3 regions of the Bacillus sp. FJAT-27231 genome follow, and region 2 is predicted to be linked to each of the others. Evidence: riboswitches for the same ligand, from Rfam matches in the RefSeq annotation. Region 2 holds a riboswitch; each other region holds the start of a gene.
The links. A riboswitch is a leader RNA that binds a small molecule or an ion and turns the genes downstream of it on or off. The one in region 2 is predicted to bind thiamine pyrophosphate.
Positions count from the first base shown of each region.

Region 1: another riboswitch for thiamine pyrophosphate. It lies ahead of AC623_RS07725 (thiazole synthase); the one in region 2 lies ahead of thiW (energy coupling factor transporter S component ThiW).
Region 3: another riboswitch for thiamine pyrophosphate. It lies ahead of thiT (energy-coupled thiamine transporter ThiT); the one in region 2 lies ahead of thiW (energy coupling factor transporter S component ThiW).

Region 1 covers NZ_LFZU01000001.1:1,636,134-1,641,150, forward strand. The annotation lists gene AC623_RS07710 (HEAT repeat domain-containing protein) at 1-8, shown strand, start outside; gene AC623_RS07715 (glycosyltransferase family 2 protein) at 26-1,432, shown strand; gene mscL (large conductance mechanosensitive channel protein MscL) at 1,482-1,898, shown strand; TPP riboswitch at 1,902-2,002, shown strand; gene AC623_RS07725 (thiazole synthase) at 2,081-2,845, shown strand; gene thiH (2-iminoacetate synthase ThiH) at 2,904-4,082, shown strand; gene AC623_RS07735 (thiamine phosphate synthase) at 4,024-4,656, shown strand; gene thiS (sulfur carrier protein ThiS) at 4,640-4,843, shown strand; gene AC623_RS07745 (ThiF family adenylyltransferase) at 4,859-5,017, shown strand, end outside.
Region 2 covers NZ_LFZU01000001.1:1,041,229-1,046,245, forward strand. The annotation lists gene menC (o-succinylbenzoate synthase) at 1-590, shown strand, start outside; gene AC623_RS04940 (YkvI family membrane protein) at 689-1,762, shown strand; gene AC623_RS04945 (superoxide dismutase) at 1,964-2,875, shown strand; TPP riboswitch at 2,946-3,054, shown strand; gene thiW (energy coupling factor transporter S component ThiW) at 3,120-3,617, shown strand; gene AC623_RS04955 (hypothetical protein) at 3,614-4,009, opposite strand; TPP riboswitch at 4,159-4,263, shown strand; gene AC623_RS04960 (acetylornithine deacetylase) at 4,373-5,017, shown strand, end outside.
Region 3 covers NZ_LFZU01000001.1:2,091,215-2,096,231, forward strand. The annotation lists gene AC623_RS09750 (dynamin family protein) at 1-1,247, opposite strand, end outside; gene thiT (energy-coupled thiamine transporter ThiT) at 1,391-1,957, opposite strand; TPP riboswitch at 2,027-2,128, opposite strand; gene AC623_RS09760 (L,D-transpeptidase family protein) at 2,353-2,847, shown strand; gene AC623_RS09765 (DUF3243 domain-containing protein) at 2,925-3,266, shown strand; gene AC623_RS09770 (branched-chain amino acid aminotransferase) at 3,300-4,391, opposite strand; gene AC623_RS09775 (ABC transporter permease/substrate-binding protein) at 4,548-5,017, opposite strand, start outside.

The DNA.
Region 1 (5,017 bases), 590 kb from region 2:
CAGCGTGATGAACCAATTCATTAGCATGCTTGGTACTGTTTTGTCCTGGTTGTTTATTTCCTATACAGCTTTTGTGCTTTTATTTTACTTTATTATTCTGTTTATCTCAGCGAGGCAATTGCGCAGTGAATATGGCTTTAACTCCAGCGAGGCAGAGGAAGATCTGCTTGATTCCTTTGATACAAAGCCCGTTTCTATTCTTGTGCCTGCTTATAACGAAGAAGCGGGTATTTATAATAGTGTGCGCTCTCTTCTTAGCATTTATTATCCGGAATACGAGGTTATCGTCATTAACGATGGCTCAAAGGATAGAACTGCTGAAACGATGATCGAATCATTTCAGATGGTAAAGACAAATAAAGTATTGCGTACGAGAATTCCAACAGCTGAAGTAAAAGGAATTTACCGTTCAACACTTTATAAAAATCTATACATGATTGACAAGAAAAATGGCGGGAAAGCAGATGCTTTAAATGCAGGGATAAACTTATCTCATTATCCATATGTTTGTTCACTGGATGGAGATTCCGTTTTAGAAAGAAATGCGTTTTTAAAAGTGATTAAGCCGATTTTAGATTCAAACGGTGATGTGATTGCTGTTGGGGGAAGTGTAAGAATCGCCAATGGCTGTTATATCGAAGGCGGAGAAGTGATGGAAGTGGGCCTATCCAACAAGCCATTTGTAATTATGCAGGTCATAGAATATTTACGAGCTTTTTTAATCGGCCGCATCGGCTTAAGCCGTCATAATTTGCTGCTTATTATTTCAGGGGCATTTGGTGTATTTGAGAAAGAGTCCGTTATTCACATTGGCGGCTATCGGACCAATACAGTAGGAGAGGATATGGATTTAGTCGTTCGGCTGCACCGGATGATTAAAGAGGAAGGATTGAATAAAAAGATACTATACGTACCTGACCCAGTCTGCTGGACAGAGGCTCCAGAGTCGGCTCTCTATTTACGCAGGCAGCGCCAGCGTTGGCATCGAGGGCTGTGTGAAGTCATTTGGAATAACAAGGATATGCTGTTTAACCCAAAATACGGCCTCGTCGGCATGTTATCCATGGCTTATTTCTTTTTAATTGAGCTGATGGGCGTGTTTGTTGAACTGATGGGTTATTTGCTTATTATATTCGGTTTGCTGTTTTCTTTTATTAATCCCGAAACGGCCCTGCTGATGGCCACTTTATCATTTTTATATGGCTCGATTTTATCCATGAGCGGCGTACTCTTAGAAGAATGGAGTTTAAGGAAGTACCCGGAACCGTCTGATATTGTGAAACTATTTTTCTTTGCCCTTTCTGAAACATTCTGGTATCGGCCTTTAATGATTAAATGGCGGTTAGAAGGATTCTTTCAGTTTTTAGCCGGTAAGAAGGATTGGGGAGAGATGAAGCGGATTGGCGTCGGAGCGAAGACAGAATCAAAATAACGTTTAGTAACGATCATGAAGAAAAGCAGTTGAAAGGAGTTCTATTCATTTGTTTCAGGAATTTAAAAAATTTGCCATGCGCGGCAATGTGATTGATCTAGCTGTCGGTGTTATTATTGGATCGGCGTTTGGCAAAATTGTTTCTTCTCTTGTACAAGATATAATTATGCCCGTCATCGGCTTACTGATAGGAGGCATTAATTTTTCTAAATTGGTGTTCCAATTTGGGAGCGCTCAAGTAAAGTACGGGCTTTTTATACAGTCCATTGTTCACTTTCTCATTATTTCCTTTTCATTATTTCTCTTTGTTCGTTTGTTCAACAAGTTGTATCATGAGAAGAAGGAAGAAGAGGCGGAACCTGTGCTTTCCAAGGAAGAAGAATTGCTTACAGAGATTAGAGATTTATTAAAATCAAAAAAAGTGCTTAACAATTTAGAAGATTCAGAGTATAATAGAGAAAATTAAATAAAAGTTAGCTAGGGGTGCCTTTATGGCTGAGAGGATGCAAGCATCTAACCCTTGAACCTGATTTGGTTAGTACCAACGGAGGGAAGCTGTATTTTATGTATGTATCTTTGTTTGTTGTACATAAAGAAAAGCCTGCCGTTGTGGCAGGCTTTTTTTCATTGTAAAAAGGAGGAAGTAATATGGATGAATTAATCATTGGTCAAACGAAGTTAACGAACCGTCTCTTTACGGGGACAGGAAAGTTTGCCGATCACTCGGTCATGAGGCAAGCCTTTGCCCAGTCCGGTTCAGAAGTAGTCACGGTAGCAGTCAGAAGGGTGGATCTTGAAGCGGGCCATGAAAATATTTTGGAAGACATTCCACCAAACATGATTATTATGCCTAATACATCAGGCGCGAGAAATGCCGAGGAGGCGGTCAGGATCGCTAGACTGGCGAGAGCGGCTGGAATGGGCAATTGGATTAAAATCGAAGTGATTTCTGATCAAAAGTATTTACTGCCAGACAATGAAGAAACAATTCGGGCGACTAATATCCTTGCTAACGAGGGCTTTGTCGTTCTCCCTTATATGAATCCCGATTTAATGGCAGCCAAAAAATTAGCGGATGCCGGCGCAGCCGCTATTATGCCGCTCGGTTCACCTATTGGATCAAATAGGGGCATTCGTATGAAAGAGATGATTCGAATTTTAATCGAAGAAAAAACGCTGCCTATCATTGTAGACGCAGGAATTGGCAGGCCGTCTGAAGCGGCTGAAGCAATGGAAATGGGAGCGGACGCTGTTCTTGTTAACACGGCCATTGCGACAGCGGACGACCCGGTAAGCATGGCAGAAGCTTTTAACTTGGCCGTTATGGCTGGACGAAAAGCATATTTAGCCGGACTAGGACCAGTATCACAAAGGGCAGCTGCTTCATCACCGCTGACTGGATTTTTACGTTAGTGTCTGTTTCAAGGTGAAGGCGTTTTTTCAATAGTGACTGATAGTAAGGAGGAATTTGATGAGTTTCTATGAGGTGTACGATTCAATTAAACATAAACCATATGAAACAATGTTAGAAAGCATGACGATAAAGGATGTAGACAGGGCTTTAAATAAAACAGACCTAGATGAACCCGACTTATTAGCCCTTCTTTCACCGGCTGCTGCTGAGCGCTTAGAAGAGATGGCGCAGAAGGCTCACTGGCTCACTGTTCAGAATTTTGGGAAAATAATTTCTTTGTATGCACCGCTGTACTTAACGGACTACTGTGTAAATAAATGTGCTTATTGCAGCTTTAGCTTTGATAATGATTTTCCAAGACGGAAGTTAACCGCTTTGGAAATTGATCAGGAAGCTAAAGCGTTAAAAGAAATGGGCATCCAGCACGTTATTTTGCTGACAGGTGAATCTCGTATTCACTCGTCGGTTTCTTATTTGGCAGAGAGTGCCCGTATTTTAAGGAAGCATGCTGCTTCCATCGCGATCGAGGTGCAGCCGCTTGATACGAAGGAATATCACCAGCTTTTCCAGGCCGGTGTTGATGGGCTGACTGTTTATCAAGAAGTCTACAATGAAGAAGTGTATAAAGACATTCATATAAAAGGGCCGAAAAGAAATTATCGCTATCGCCTTGATGCACCGGAGCGAGGCTGTCAGGCCGGCATGAGGTCGATTAATATCGGGGCGCTGCTCGGGATGGACAATTGGCAAAAAGAAGTGTTCTTTACGGCTTTGCATGCCCGCTATTTGCAGAAAAAGTACATCGAAACAGACATTGCTGTTTCTTTTCCGCGTATCCGTCCGAACCTCGGCGGATTTGAACCGCGAGTGAACGTAGAGGATAAAGATCTTGTTCAGGCTATGCTTGCTTTCCGCTTATTTATGCCGCGCGCAGGCATTACGCTTTCCACTCGTGAAGAAGCAGAACTTAGAGATCATCTTATTAAGCTTGGCGTAACGAAAATGTCCGCTGCTTCTTCTACAGTTGTTGGCGGCTATGCGAACAAAATAGAGGATAACAGCCAATTTGAAATTTCTGATACCCGCTCGGTAGAAGAAGTAAAGAACCGGCTTAAACAGCTCGGCTACCAGCCGGTTTCTAAAGATTGGGACATTTTGGCAGGTGAGGAGGAGAAAGATGTCTTTCCAGCTTCATGCGATCACAACCGGAAAGCTCGAACTGGTGCAGGCGTCTAACATTGCCTCTGATATACATTCTTTTGTTGATTTCATTCATATTAGAGAAAAACAGCGCAGTGCCAAGGAGTTATTCCATTGGGTTGAAATCTTTATCGCTAACGGGGTTCCTAAAGAAAAAATTATCATCAATGACCGTGTAGATGTGGCGCTTGCAGCTGGAGCCGGCGGTGTGCAATTAACAGAGAACAGTTTGCCGCTACAAAGTGTGAAGGAGTTTAGTCAACAGATGAAGGTGGGCTGTTCGATTCACGAGCCGGCAACTGCTGCAAAGATAGCGGCAGAACAGGTAGATTGGCTGCTGTTTGGACATATCTATGAAACAGCTTCTAAGCAGGGAAAAAAACCTAGAGGGCTAGGTCGACTGAAGAAAACAGTCCGCGCTTCATCTGTCCCTGTTGTGGCAATTGGCGGAGTCATGCCGAAGCATATCCAGGAAATAAAAACGGCGGGAGCGAAAGGCATCGCTGTGATGTCAGGGATTTTTGCAAGCAAAGAGCCAGGAAAAGCAGCTGCTCGTTACCGTCATGAAATAGATAAGGAGGAAAGCCGATTATATGAACATCATTATTAATGGCAAAGAGGAACAAATTGCTTTACAAGAGCCAACGCTTGAGCATTTGCTCGCTGCTTATTCACTGCAGGGCAAATCGGTAATCATTGAAGCAAATGGACAGATCGTTCCAAAAGAGAAGGTTGGCTTGACGGCTGTAAAAGAGGGAGATCGCATTGAAATCGTTCAATTCGTTGGCGGCGGTTAAGAAGGAGGAAGGATGATGGAAAGTCGTTATTCCAGACAAGAATTATTTTTAAAGGAAGCCCATCCTTATCTGGATAAACACGTATTGATTATAGGGGTTGGGGCGCTTGGTTCATCCTTGTCAGAAATGCTCGTTAGGGCGGGAGTCGGAAAGCTTACACTAATTGATCGTGAT
Region 2 (5,017 bases):
TGAGAGAAATTCGTCGTTCTTTCCCAGACATCCAGCTGATGGCGGATGCCAATTCAGCTTATCGTTTAGAAGATCTTCCACAATTAAAGAAGCTGGATGAATTCAACTTAACGATGATTGAACAGCCGCTTGCCTCTGATGATATTGTTGACCATGCTGTTATCCAAAAAGAATTAAAAACACCTGTTTGTTTAGATGAAAGTATCCATTCTTATGAAGACGCGCGAAAAGCTTTGCAGCTCGGCAGCTGTAAAATCATTAACATTAAAATTGGCCGCGTCGGCGGATTAACGGAATCTAAGCGAATTCACGATCTATGTAAGGAACACAATATTCCTGTTTGGTGCGGCGGAATGATTGAGGCAGGTGTCGGACGAGCCCATAATGTTGCTTTAACAACGTTAAGTAACTTTACGCTTCCGGGTGACACGGCTGCGTCCTCGCGTTATTGGGAGCAAGATATCATTACACCAGAGGTAACGGTGCAGGATGGAGTGATCCAAGTTCCAGATAAACCGGGAATCGGCTACGATATCGATCTCGAAGCTGTTGAGAAATTTACTTTAAAAGAAAAAGTGTATTCATTGTAAATTCAGTGGATATTAGCCGGAGAGAAAATCTGGAAGGGAGAGATTTTCTCTCCTATACATCATGAGTTCAGAATATTCAAACGAAAGAGGAAGAAACAATGAGAAAAGCTTTTCAAATTGCAGGTGCTTATATTGGCGTGATCGTAGGGGCAGGATTTGCTTCTGGGCAGGAAATTCTTCAGTTTTTTACGAGTTTTGGCTGGCTTAGTATTGTAGGAACATGCCTAGCCACTGTTTTATTTGCTTTTTTAGGGATGCAGCTGCTGCAAATTGGCTCCCGCATTCAGACAGATTCCCACAAAAATGTTATTTATCTGATCTGTGGAAAATGGGTCGGGGTTTTTGTAGATGGACTGATTACTTTTTTCTTGTTTGGAGTAGCAGCCGTTATGATTGCAGGCAGCGGGTCCATTTTTGAGCAGCAATTTGGCATAGCGCCTTTATATGGCAGCATGGTAATGACTGTCCTTACGGCTGTCACTTTATGTTTCAATTTTCAAAAGGTGATTTCAGCGATTAGTTTCATGACACCGTTCTTATTTATCATGATTTTTATCGTCTTTATGTATTCGGTCATTCATTATGAAGGAAATCTATCTGATATTTTACAACTAAGAAAAACAGAAAACACGGCAGCCTCCCATTGGCTGATAGGAGCTATATTATATGTTTCTTACAATATTGCGGCCGGCGGAGCTATTTTGGCTTTGATGGGCGGGGCAGAGAAAAGTGAAAAAACAGCTGGACTTGGAGGGATTTTAGGAGGAATCGGTCTCGGCTTATTAATTTTATTTATTAATCTTACGATGCTTTTAGATTTCGAGGCTAGCCAGCAAGCCGCGATGCCTATTGTGCACATTGCCAATGAAATTTCGCCGATTACCGGATACTTCATGTCGTTTGTTTTGTTGGCGATGATTTACAATACATCTGTTGGCATGATTTATGCTTTTGCGGCTAGAATCGTTCCAGCAAGGGGCAAATCTTTTACCCTAACCGTTATCGCCTCTACATTGGTCGCTTTTCTCGCGAGCTTCGTAGGGTTTGTCAAATTAGTCGGTACTCTCTATCCAATTGTAGGCTATCTCGGTTTAATTTTAATTATTGGCGTGATTGTGGCGTGGTTTAAGTTTAAGAAGCCGCTCCAAAGCAGAGTAGAAATATCTAGTTGATAGGAGAGCTGTTCAGCAGTTAAGGAGACTTTAGCTGTTGGACAGCCTTTTTGTGTAAGCAAACTAGCGAAAACGTTTTATTCTCATCTAATCCTTGTCTTCTTCATTCTTTCTTTTACGTGATAAGACGAGCGTTTGGAATAAGAACGTAAACCCAAAGCATGCATATGTTGAAATGAGCAGCTGGAAGGGGGAGCGGGAATGGAGAAATATTTCAGCTATTTGAAAGAAGCAAAAAAATGGTGTGACGCGTTGTGCGCGCTGCAGCATGAAAACCTGGATCTTAACCAAGTAGAAAAGTGGAAAGAACGAGTCGAAAAGATCAATGACCGCCTATTAAAGGTGGAAGATGAAGAGGAAGCTCACTCGATTCAGGAAGAGATTCAAGCATTGGATCAGGAGTGGCGGCAGCTTCACGAGCGCTTGTTTGCTGAAAAAGACATAGAAGAGAAAGAGGATGAACAGGAAAGAGCGGAGCAGGTTCCAATCGGAGGGCACAAACTTCCGCCACTTCCTTATGCGTATAATGCATTGGAACCTTACATTGACGAAGCCACTATGAGGCTTCATCATGATCGGCATCATAAAGGGTATGTAGATGGATTGAACAGGGCAGAGCTGGAACTGCAAAAAGCAAGAAATAACAATGACTTTCGGCTCGTAAAGCATTGGGAAAGAGAGCTTGCCTTTAACGGTGCCGGCCATTATTTGCATTCTATCTTTTGGAAAGTTATGTGTCCGCACGGAGGGGGAAAACCATCAGGAGAATTAAACCGTGAGATTGCACGTTCGTTTGGCAGCTTCGACCAGTTTAAAAACCATTTTTCAAAGGCGGCTGAGAACGTGGAGGGCGGAGGGTGGACGATTCTTGTATGGGCACCTCAAGCCCAGCGGCTGGAAATATTACAAGCGGAAAAGCATCAAAATTTAAGCCAGTGGGATGTTGTACCGCTGCTTGTACTTGATGTATGGGAACATGCTTATTATTTAAAATATCAAAATAAGCGGGCAGATTATATTAATAATTGGTGGAATATTGTTTGTTGGGATGAGGTGAATAGACGTTTCCAAGAAGCAAAAGGAGAAAGATGTCGTCTGGCGGGGAACAAATGAGTAAAAAGCTGCATAGAAAGGTGCTTCCCATTTAACCGGATTCCCTCTATAATGGAAAGTAAATTTAATAAAAAGCTACTAGAGGTGCCTGTTACAGGCTGAGAGAAAAGCACAGGGCTTTTCAACTCTTTGAACCTGATCTGGTTGATACCAGCGTAGGAAAGTAGAGCGTTTATTGACTATTTTACTTACATTAGCCGTATCCAGATGAGGATTCGGCTTTTTTGCATTGGAGGAAGAGGAAATGAATCAAGTACAGAAGCTGGCGTATATGGCTTTATTTACAGCCGTTGCAACATTTGGTTCGTCGCTTATTTGGTTTCCTGCCGGGGCAGCAAAAGCATATCCTGTCCAGCATGACGTAAACGTCATGGCTGGGGTTCTGCTTGGCCCGGGTCCAGCTGTTATCATTGCGTTTGTGACCGGACTTCTTAGGAATTTGATGGGGACGGGGTCGTTATTAGCGTTTCCAGGAGGAATGATTGGAGCTTTTCTTGCTGGTTATATGTATCAAAAAACGAGCCGGTCATGGAGCGCTTCTATTGGAGAAGCCGCAGGTTCGGGCATCGTGGCTCCTTTATTTGCTGTACCTTATGCGAAAATTTTAATGGGGACGACTGCGGGTGCTTTCTTCTTTTTGCCTGCTTTTCTCATTAGCAGCTTGTCTGGATCTCTCATCGGTCTCCTGCTCGTAAGACGGCTTATTAAATTAAAAACGTGGAAATACCGTCTAAATCATTAACGCCAGCGAAGTGAAATCGCGAGTTTGCAGCATTCTGCATTTGCTGTAGTGGTTCTCAGTTCAATCCGAAAAACATCAGGGGTAAAGGAAATAATCGCTTTTCTAGGTATTCCCGTTGATCGGACAAGCCGTTCTACCTCTCGGTGGTTTGCCGCTTGGGCGGCCGTCATTAATCGAAAGGCAAAGTCGCTGTTATCTGTTAGTTTATTGAGCAGCAAATTACTCTCATGGACGAGCTGTTTAATGGATTGAGCAGATTGTTTAAATAAAGTAACGTCTACTTTAGGATAAGGCCTGTAGGATGGCGGCTGGGTTAAAGCCTGTGGCTGAACGAACGGGTAGCCCATAAGAGGAATAGCATAAAGCCGTTTAAATGGGTCAGGATGATACAAGACAGCGTTCCTCCTTCCAAATAGAAGCTTTTTATCAATATACGGTTTTTTTTTAAATAAATACCGGATTGTATTTGTTTAAAAATTCTGAATTGTATTGCTGAATTCTGCTAAGTATGTTACAACTAGAATGAAAGACTAATTGAATAATGTGTCCTTGGGGGTGCTTGCAAAAGCTGAGAGAGGTAGATTGCCTTAACCCTTATCACCTGAACTGGATAATGCCAGCGTAGGGAAGAGGTCGTATAAATGATGCCAAGCTGCAATCTTTTTTATTGTTGCAGCTAAATGAAAGCTTATACAGCCGCTTCTCTTTGGAGAAGCGGCTTTTTTGCATGTATCTTCTAAGGGAGGGAGAAGATGATGGTCAAAGAACTGAATACGATTTTGCAAGAAGTAGAGCATCGGCAGGAGGAGCTCATTTATTTAGTAAAAACGCTTATTGCTTTTCAAACACCTGCTCCACCTGCACGGAATACAAAAGAGGCGCAGTCATTTGTAGCAGATTTTTTAAAGGAGCTAGGTTTTTCTATTGATATGTGGGACGTATATCCAAATGATCCGAATGTGGTCGGAAAATGGAGGGGAACGGATTCTGAGACATTCCAAAGCTTAATCATTAACGGGCACATCGATGTGGCAGAAGTGCAGGAGGATGAGGAGTGGGAGATCGATCCGTTTCAGGCTGTTATAAAGAACGATTCTATTATTGGCCGTGGAGCAGCTGATATGAAGGGGGGACTGGCTGGCGCTTTGTTTGCGCTGCAGCTTCTCCGCGAAGCAGGCATTTCACTTCCAGGAGATGTGATTTTTCAATCGGTGATTGGTGAAGAAGTAGGGGAAGCGGGAACGCTTGAATGCTGCAGACAGGGATATAAAGCAGATTTTGCGATAGTAGTAGATACGAGCGATTTACATATACAAGGGCAAGGCGGGGTGATTACCGGATGGATCACGCTCAAGAGCAGCCAGACATACCACGATGCTACGCGAAGAAACATGATTCAT
Region 3 (5,017 bases), 1.0 Mb from region 2:
TTTAAGGGGATATCAATGTAGGACAGTCTGTTTTCATTCAATGCCTGAAATAGCTGCTGCAGCCGCGCTTCCCTTTCTTTTTTCGTTTTCTTGCGGGAAAAGAAGCCGCGCACCTGAAAGGACAGCTCACGGGATTCTAAAAACTGACGTACAAAGATCCGGGCATAGTAATCCATTAGCTTAGCATTATGAAAGACACCTGTGAGAATCTGATCAAACAGTGGAATAAAGAGGTGATCCCGTTTTTCGATCGCTTCTTTACGATCTGTAAATTTGAAAAGTTCTTCCTGAAGCTGTTGAGAAGAAGCTGTCCCAACGAGCAGCTCATCATACTCATCTAGCTTTCTTCTCTTCTTTTCCTGCTGTTTTTGAAAAAAATCCATGGCTATGATGATCGCTTCTTGAAGAACATGGGCAGTAATTTGCTGGTAGCGATCTGCAATTTTGCTGGATAAAAAGGTTTTTAACTCGTTTATTTGGTTATACGGATGACTCTCATCCTGCAAGGAAGTGAAATAAAGTCCATTGTATGTGAGATGATGCTCAGTGAACGAATGATGAATACGGCTTGAAAACTCTTCAAAAGATAATTCACTAGCGACATGCTTATCAATTTGATTAATGATAATATAATTATCTTTTCCTCTTTCTGAAAGCTGACGGTTAAATTCAAAATTGACCGGAGACTGCACATGATTATAATCCATCATATAAAAAACAAGATCAGCTAAATGAAGCTTGGACAAAGCACTGACTCGGTGAGCATCATCTGTCGAATCAATTCCCGGTGTATCAAAAACAGTCACTCCTTCCGGAAGTTGCCCAGTGCGATGTGATATTTCGACTTCCTCTACTATATTTCCGTTCACACAATACGCTTGGATGTCCTCGATGTTGTAAGGATAAGGAAAGTTTTTGAGCGTCCCATCTTTAAACAAAATGTTCGCACAGGGCTCACCCTCTTTCACTTTTACGATATTGGCGCTCGTCGGAATAGGGCTCGAAGGCAGCAAGCTTTCCCCCATTAATTCATTGATCATCGAAGATTTTCCAGCTGAGAAATGACCATAAAAGGCAATGACATACTCGCGATTTTCCAGCTTTTCCATCAATTCAGCGCACAATTGCGCTCTTTCCTGATCCTCATACTTCAACAACAAAGCATGAAGCTGTTCTAGCTTCGGAAGCAGCAAGGCGCGAGTAGGCTTTTGATTGGCTAGCCATTTCTTCAATTTTTCCGTCAGCATACGATCCCGCTCCCATTTTTAAAATATTTTTATTTCATTGTATCGAAATGTCTTCGACATTTCAGCTGTGGGCCTCTTTTACACAAAAAAAACAGAAGCCGTATGGATCGACCCATCCATACGGCTTCTGCTTTTTCTATTTATTAATAACTAGCCGAACTGCTTTCAATAGAAGCAGATTGCTTATAAAAACGCGGTGCTGTCTTTTTCAAGAAGAGTAATACAGCTGATGTAATCAACATTTCCGGAAGTAAATAGGAAAGGTTATACAAGAAAGAATAAACAGCAACCGGCGTGCCTTTAGGTGCATAACTGCCGAACCAAATGACTCCGGAAAGGAAATGGCAGACAAGGCGAAGTGATGTACCTAATAATAGGCCAGCGAAAATTCGGCCTGTCGTAACCGGCTTATGAAAAACAACAAATGCTCCTAATCCAAGCACCGCATAGGCAAGTGGATAATCGAGGACTAGCTGTACCGGATGGACAACATAGCCGCCTGTCAGTAAGCTGATTAACCCCACTAACAGACCTGCTAAGAAGCCTGCTTGCCAGCCTCGGCGAAACGCCATAACGAATATCGGTACCATTACAAGCGAAATAGAGCCTCCAAACGCCCATAGAGCACCGAACTCCACGTAGCTTAATATGAACGATAATCCCGCCATAACAGCGATTTCGATCATTGTCACTAGTTTATTTCTCTCCATAAAAAATCCCCCTTTTCTTATCCAAAGGGGTGAACTGATACAAAAGATATTCCGCATTTGCGAATGTTTCCCGTATCTGTCACACGTTCCCTACGCTGGTACTAACCAGATCAGGTTCTTAGAGTTGAGGATCACTCCTCTCTCAGTCTAACGACACCCCTAGTGGACTTGTATATTCTTACTATAGCATAAGTGTAAAGAAAATGAAACAGGGGGATTGTTCGCCAATTTAAAGTGATAAAGTGCTTTCCGTTTTTCAGCGAGGAGTGATGGGTCAGCATCACCTATTTTAATAAATGTGTATATCTGCTTTTTATCTTTCATATACGTAAGTGAATATTGGAGTTTTCGCTTTATTAGGGCTTGTTCAAAAAAGAATAAAAGCAGGTGCGTCTATGAATCATGTTGTGAAACGTGGAGAAACAGTTTCATCAATTGCTGGTGATTATCGGCTTTCTGTCTCTCAGCTGATCGCTGCTAACCCTGGGGTCAATCTGTATCAGCTTTCTCCTGGGCAGCAAATCCGGATTCCAGGTCTTCCGTCACCTAGTTCTCTCCCCTACTCTATCAGTATTTCGCTATCCCAGCGCAAATTGACGTTGTTTCGCCGTGGGAATGTTCAAAAAACCTATCCGGTAGGTGTAGGCAAAATGCTGACTCGAACACCGACCGGAGACTTTGTCATTATTAATAAAGCTCCCAATCCAGGCGGTCCATTCGGAACGATGTGGATGAGTTTATCAAAACAATCTTATGGCATCCATGGAACGAATAATCCTTCCTCCATCGGCAAGTTTGTTTCAAAAGGCTGCATCCGCATGTACAATCGCGACGTAGAAGAATTAGCAAGCATTGTCCCAATTGGCACTCCTGTTCATATTCGTCCTTAAGCTACTGAAATTCCTCTGTCTCAGGTTTGAAAATAGGCGAAGGAGGGCATAACGAAACAGTAAAGGAGGAATCACTGATGACAGAGGAAAACCATGCTATTCATAAAGATGGAGAGTTACAGCCCCATAAAGTAGACGATACGCTTGAGCGAATTAGTCCTGAAAGAATGGACAGCATTCTTGAGAATTTTAACTCTTTTAAATCCTATTTGAAAAAAAGAATTGAACTTGCTGAAAAAATCGGCTTGAATGAAGAGCAGCTTGCGGTGGCTACCGAGAAAATTGCTGACTACTTAGCAGAACATGCTGAGCCAAAAAATAGAGAAGAAAAACTGCTCCAGGAGCTATGGAATGTAGGCACGCAGGATGAACGTCATCATTTAGCCCATATGCTCGTTAAATTCGTGGATCAGGAATAAAAAAAATACGTCTGCCAAAAGGCAGACGTATTATTATTTTGTTGCAGCATATTGTTCTACTTCTACTGTCCAGTTAAATGGATCTTGTTCTTTTCCATTTTGGATACCAGTAATTGTGCTATAAAGCTTTTTAGCGATCGGACCTGTAGCTCCTTCATTAATGACCATCTTTTCATCATTCCAGAGCAATTCTCCGATTGGAGAAATAACGGCTGCTGTTCCTGTACCAAAGGCTTCTTCTAATTGGCCGGACTTATACGCTTCACGAATTTCTTCCATCGCCAAACGGCGTTCTGTTACTGGCAGATCCCAAGATTTTAGAAGCTCGATGACAGAGTTTCTCGTGACTCCCTCTAAAATGCTGCCGTTTAAAGCAGGCGTTATAATTTCTCCATTTATTTTAAAGAAGACATTCATGCTGCCTACTTCTTCAATGTATTTCTTCTCTAAGCCATCCAGCCATAGAACTTGAGTATATCCTTTGCCGTCAGCTATTTCCTGCGCCTTTAAACTAGAAGCATAGTTTCCAGCTGTCTTGGCTTCTCCTGTTCCACCAGCAACCGCACGGACAAACTCGCTTTCTACTAATATTTTCACTGGATGAATGCCCTCTTTATAGTAAGCTCCTACCGGTGATAAAATAATCATAAATTTATAACGGCTTGATGGTGCCACTCCAAGGAAAGGCTCTGTAGAAATAATAAATGGACGAATATAAAGAGAGGTCCCTTCTGCGTTCGGAATCCAATCTCTTTCCACTGAAATCAATTGTTTTAAAGCTTCTAGAGCAAACTCTTCATCCACTGGAGGAATACATAGGCGTTCATTTGAACGGTTTAAACGCTCAAAGTTTTTCTGTGGGCGGAATAATAACACTCGATTATCTTCTGTAAGGTATGCTTTTAATCCTTCAAACACCGTCTGGCCATAATGAAAGATCATGCAGGCCGGATCTAGTGAAATCGGCTGGTAAGGAACAATGCGCGGATCGTGCCAGCCCTGCCCTTCAGTATAATCCATAATAAACATATGATCCGTGAAAATTTTTCCAAAGCCTAGCTCTTCAGATTTTGGCTTCGATTTTCTTTCAGGACTTAAGTTGAGTTGGATAGTTTGTTCTTTCATTTCGCACTGTCTCCTTGCTGTATATGAATTTGGGAAAAGATAAAGATAATAAATAACTATATACATACCATTTTACAATTTTTTAGAATCTTTTCACAATAGTTTAGTGCAAAATTATTGTAAAACATTTTCAATTTTTTGTCCAATTGCACTTTTTCAGTCTAAAAGGCCTTCCCTCTCTAAAAATTCCTTTGCTACGGCTGCTGCTTTTTGATCTTTTACATTGACTTCATAATTCATTTTCCTCATTTGTTCATCTGTCACTTTGCCTGCAAGCTTATTTAATATTCGCTCGAGCTCCGGATGCTTTTCCAGCGTTTCCGTCCTTAATAGCGGTGCCCCCTGATACGGTGGGAATAAACCGAGATCATCTTCTAATACCGTTAAATGAAATTGTTGCAATTCACTGTCTGTCGAATAAGCATCTACTAAGTTAATATCACCCGATTTCACCGCTTGGTAGCGAAGCTTTGGTTCCATCGTCTGAACAGATGGGAAGTAAAGATGATACTTTTTTTGAATACCTCGGTACCCATCTTCCCGATCAGAAAATTCCAGTGTAAATCCAGCTTTCATCTGCCGTTCGACTTTCTTAAGATCAGATATCGTTTTTAAATCAAAGCTTT